2 regions of the Variovorax sp. Soil_C_12 genome follow, and region 1 is predicted to be linked to the other one. Evidence: predicted binding sites of a transcription regulator. Region 1 holds the regulator's gene; the other holds the start of a gene.
The links. The regulator LexA, encoded in region 1, represses DNA repair genes until DNA is damaged. The targets are predictions, from matches to a motif close to ACTGTATNNNNATACAGT.
Positions count from the first base shown of each region.

Region 1 (2,196 bases):
GCGAACCCGAGCCCTCGGCGACCGCCACGCCGTGCTCCGTGCAGGCATTGACGTCGATGTGCTGGCCGGCGCGCCCGGTCTGCGAGATGAGCTTGAGCTTGGGAAGCTTTTCGATCAGCTGGCGCGAGATCTGGGTGCGTTCGCGGATCAGCACGATCACGTCGGCATCCTTGAGCCGCACCGAGAGTTGCCCGATGCCCTTGACGGTGTTGGTGTAGACCTTGGCGGCATACGCGTCGAGCTTGGAGGCGCAGCGCAGCTTGCGCACTGCGTCCTGATAGTCGTCGAGGATCACGATGTTCATGGCGTGCCATTGTGCCTCGCACCATCTGCAGGGCTGCGTGCCGTGCGCCAGAAGCGCAGGGCGCTTCTGGGATATGCCCGCTCAACGCCCGCAGAATGCCCGCGGATGTACCCGTGCCCGGGCGCTCGGCGCGCCCGGCGGCGGGTCGCTGTCGTCAATGCAGGCGGCCGGACGACGGCGTTGCGCCGGCGGCTTCCAATGCGGCCAGCCGGTCGAGCTCGGCGCAGACATCGGCCATGCGGCCGGAGATCACGACCCGGCCCGTGCCCGGGCCGTTGGGTTGCGCATCGACCATGCGCACCACGCGCAAAGGACGGGCCGGCGCCGACAAGTGGGACGTTGGTGCGGCAGGACGCGCGGCGCAACTGGGCCGGATGCCGACGTAGCGCAGGCCGGCGGCGCTGCGGCGGCGCGACGGCATCCAGCGGCTGGCCAGCGATTGAAGGGGCGTGAACAGGTCGACGAGGCTGAGCAGAGCGATTCCCATGTGAACTCCATGAAGGTCAGAGATTGAACACAGGCAGGATTGCTGTCATCGGCCGCGACAGGGTGATGGCCCTCGGCCATACGCCCGCCACCTGTCGCAGCCGGTGGGGCGGCAGGGGTCGATTTCGCCCATGCCGCCTTGTGCGGAGCTACATCAGCATCGTGTTGCGGATCAGGCCGACAGCGAGGCCTTCGATCTCGAAAGGCTCGCCGGGCTGCACGATGATGGTGGGGTAGTCGGGGTTCTCGGCATGCAGCTCGATGACCTGCTTGTTGCGCTTGAGGCGCTTGACCGTGACCTCGTCGCCCAGCCGGGCCACGACGATCTGGCCGTTGCGGGCCTCCTTGGTGGCTTGCACGGCCAGCAGGTCGCCGTCCATGATGCCGGCGTCGCGCATGGACATGCCGCGCACCTTGAGCAGGTAGTCGGGTTGGCGCTGGAACAGCGTGTTCTCCACGTAGTAGGTCTGGTCCACGTGCTCCTGCGCCAGGATGGGCGAGCCCGCTGCCACGCGGCCGATCAGCGGCAGCGCGAGCTGTGCCATGCCGGGCAGCGACAACGAGAACTGGTTGTTGCGCGATTCGTTCAGCGAGCGCAGCGCGTCGCCCTTGAGGCGGATGCCGCGCGAAGTGCCGCTCACGAGTTCGATGACGCCCTTGCGTGCCAGAGCCTGGAGGTGTTCCTCGGCCGCGTTGGCGGACTTGAAGCCCAGTTCGGCGGCGATCTCGGCGCGCGTGGGCGGCGCACCGGTGCGCGCGATGGCGCTTTGGATCAGATCCAGAATCTGTTGCTGGCGGGCGGTAAGCTTGGCGGCGAACTGCATTGACGACTCCTTGCAGCACTGGCTGCATATCCAGTACCTGTATTTTTAACCAGTTTCCGGAGCTTTGGCAAGCCATGGCCGACAACAACAGCGAAATCAGGCGTCGCGTGATCGTGCTGGGCACGGGCGGCACGATCGCGGGCCGCGCCGCCAGCGCGGGCGACAACGTGGGCTACACCGCCGGCGAGGTGGGCGTGACCGAGCTGCTGGAGGGCATCGCCGCGCCCCCAGGCATCGTGCTGCAGACCGAGCAGGTGGCGCAGGTCGACAGCAAGGACATGAGCTTTTCGATCTGGCGCCGGCTGGCCGAACGCTGCGCCCATTGGCTGGCCGAGCCCGATGTCGCGGGCTTGGTCATCACCCACGGGACCGACACGCTGGAGGAGACCGCCTTCTTCCTTCAATCGGTGCTGGCGCCGTCCAAGCCGGTCGTGCTGACCTGCGCCATGCGGCCGGCCACGGCGCTGACGCCCGATGGCCCGCAGAACGTTCGCGATGCCGTTGCTGTTGCGGCCAGTGCCGGTGCGCGGGGCGTCGTAGCGGTCTGCGCGGGCACGGTACACAGCGCCTTCGATGTGCAGA
Region 1 is NZ_JBDGIO010000021.1:74,595-76,790, reverse strand. Features, by position in the region: gene AC3A6X_RS33485 (D-2-hydroxyacid dehydrogenase family protein) at 1-304, opposite strand, end outside; gene AC3A6X_RS33480 (hypothetical protein) at 459-791, opposite strand; gene lexA (transcriptional repressor LexA) at 940-1,614, opposite strand; gene AC3A6X_RS33470 (asparaginase) at 1,689-2,196, shown strand, end outside.

Region 2 (2,196 bases), on a different contig from region 1:
CGTGGTGACCGAGCTGGTGCAGGGCGACGTCTACCAGTGGGGGCCGCTGATGGCCGGCGCGCTCCTGGGCTCGCTGCCGGTGGCGTTCATCTACTCGTTCTTCGTGGAGTACTACGTGTCGGGCTTGACGGGGTCCGTGAAGGAGTGATGGGCAGGGGGCCTGGCGGCCGGAGTGGAGGCGCAGCGAAGGTGGCCCGCAGCAGTGTCCTCGTACGCTTGTTGCCTGAACCAGCCACATGACCGCGGCCGCGCGCCCGCTAAGTCGGTCAGTGCGCTGGGAAGCCGCAGGCGCTTCATGGGAGTTCCGCGACACCGACCCGAAGGGCGATCGCATCCCCGCAAAGTCCGCTCTGCTCGCCGTGCTCGGCGCACCCGTGTTGTCGACCGTGCAGCTGCCCGCCGAAGCGATGGCCTTGCTCGATACGCAAAACGATCCGGTCATCGGTGAGCCGACGCGCGAGGCCATGCGTGAGCGCTATCGTGGCAGCGCGCAGTTCCGACAGACTACCGGCGGGCACTATCCGGCATTGCTCAATCCGAGGGAGTTCACCACTGCCTTACGGCAGCATTTCCGCGCCGATTGAAATGGATCGCGCAGCGAACCTTCGCAGCCCTGAAGCGCGTGGTCAGCGTACCGAGGCAAGCGGCCGGCGGCGATCCCTGCCCGTGATCTCAAGTTCACGACGGCCGCCACGCGCGGCCGTTTTCTTTTTGTTGTCACCCAACGCCGACTCGACACGAGGACCGGTTGGCCCCCCGGCATTCGCCGGCGAAGCCTGTCTGCCTTCCATCTCGGCCCAGCGGCCTCCTTCACTCACGGGATCTCGCACATAAAGCCGTGTGCGTCGCGCACTTTCGGGCTGGTGGCCAGACCGAGTCAAGGCCACGAGATGCTGCGCGCTCTGCTCGGCCTTTGCCGTGCCACGCCCTGTCTCTGCTTGCAACTCATCAATGCGCCGGGAAGCCTCTGCCTTGGTGAGCGTTTCGTCAAAGTCCTGCTTGGCTTCCTCGCACAAGGTCTTGAGGTAAGAGCGCTGGGCGCCCGTCATCGGCTCGTCACCCGTGACCCAGTCGCTCGGGTCCTTCTCCATGTTGCTCTCCGCGGCGTGCGCCTGGGTCGTCTTGTCCGTCATGTAGGGCTCCTTTCGCAGGGGATGGCAGAACTGTATAAAAAACCAGTTATCGCCGTGTCGGACGAATGCTCTAGATTGCGCAAGATCACCCTGCGCTCCATCGGCGGGTGCTGGGGGCCTGCAATGCCTTCCCTAGGGCGCTGCGGCTTCGCGCTCCTGGAGTGAGATCTGCGCCGACGCCAGACCCGACCTCAGCAGCGCGGCAGCTCCGATGCGGCAAGCATGCGTTGCCACAAGCCCCGCCATGGATTCCAGTCATGCCCGCCCGGTGCGGTGAATACCCGGCCGGACGGCAACGCCTGTGCGAGTACGCGGTGACTTGGGGCGAGGCTGTCCGAGAGCCCATAGCCGAGATAGAACGGCGGCCCTGCGGGCAGTTCATCGCGACGCAAGAGGCTTTGGACGCTGCGCCAGGCATGCGCCGCGACCTCATCGGCGGGGAGCGGGTCCGGGGGTGCTTTCCACCGCAGCAGGCCGCCGGCCTCGAGAATCGCCTGACTCGCCGCCGGCTCACCGAGGTAGGGCGCGAGCACGACCATCCCTTGCACGTCTGCGGGATGCACCTCGGCATATCGCAGCGCGCCAAGACCGCCCATCGAAATGCCCGCAAGCCAGATCGAGCGGTAGCCCTGTGCCTGCGCGGGCGCGATGACATCGGCGCGCAGGCGCTCCAGGATGCTGCGGTCCCGGTAGTAACCCAGATGGGCGTCTACGCGCAGGACGTCGACGGCCAGGTCGAGGCTGCGTACTGCTGAGACAAAGCCCTCCTTCTCCAGTTCGCGCAGCGTCATGCCGCGGCCCGGCAGAATGATCAGGAGGGTCCGCGCCTCCACGGTACAAGCGCTCTTGTCCAGTTGCGCCGGCATGGGAACGGTGGCCGGGCGCGGCAGATGGCTGCAGCCGTCGATGCCGAACGCGGCCATGGCTGCGAGGACTGCAGTCCACACACCGAAGTGTCGCCGAATTGGACAAGCCCCATCCATCGCCCTCAGGCTAGCAGAAGGAGGATTGCCCGGTTGCCTGGTGGCGAGTGCTCGAGTGGCGGGTCACTGCGATCTCGTCC
Region 2 is NZ_JBDGIO010000002.1:108,668-110,863, reverse strand. Features, by position in the region: gene AC3A6X_RS05455 (carbohydrate ABC transporter permease) at 1-148, shown strand, start outside; gene AC3A6X_RS05450 (hypothetical protein) at 237-584, shown strand; gene AC3A6X_RS05445 (DUF3072 domain-containing protein) at 627-1,133, opposite strand; gene AC3A6X_RS05440 (alpha/beta fold hydrolase) at 1,325-2,056, opposite strand; gene AC3A6X_RS05435 (hypothetical protein) at 2,180-2,196, opposite strand, start outside.
Region 2: the regulator LexA is predicted to act here: its motif matches at 1,163-1,180, upstream of AC3A6X_RS05445 (DUF3072 domain-containing protein).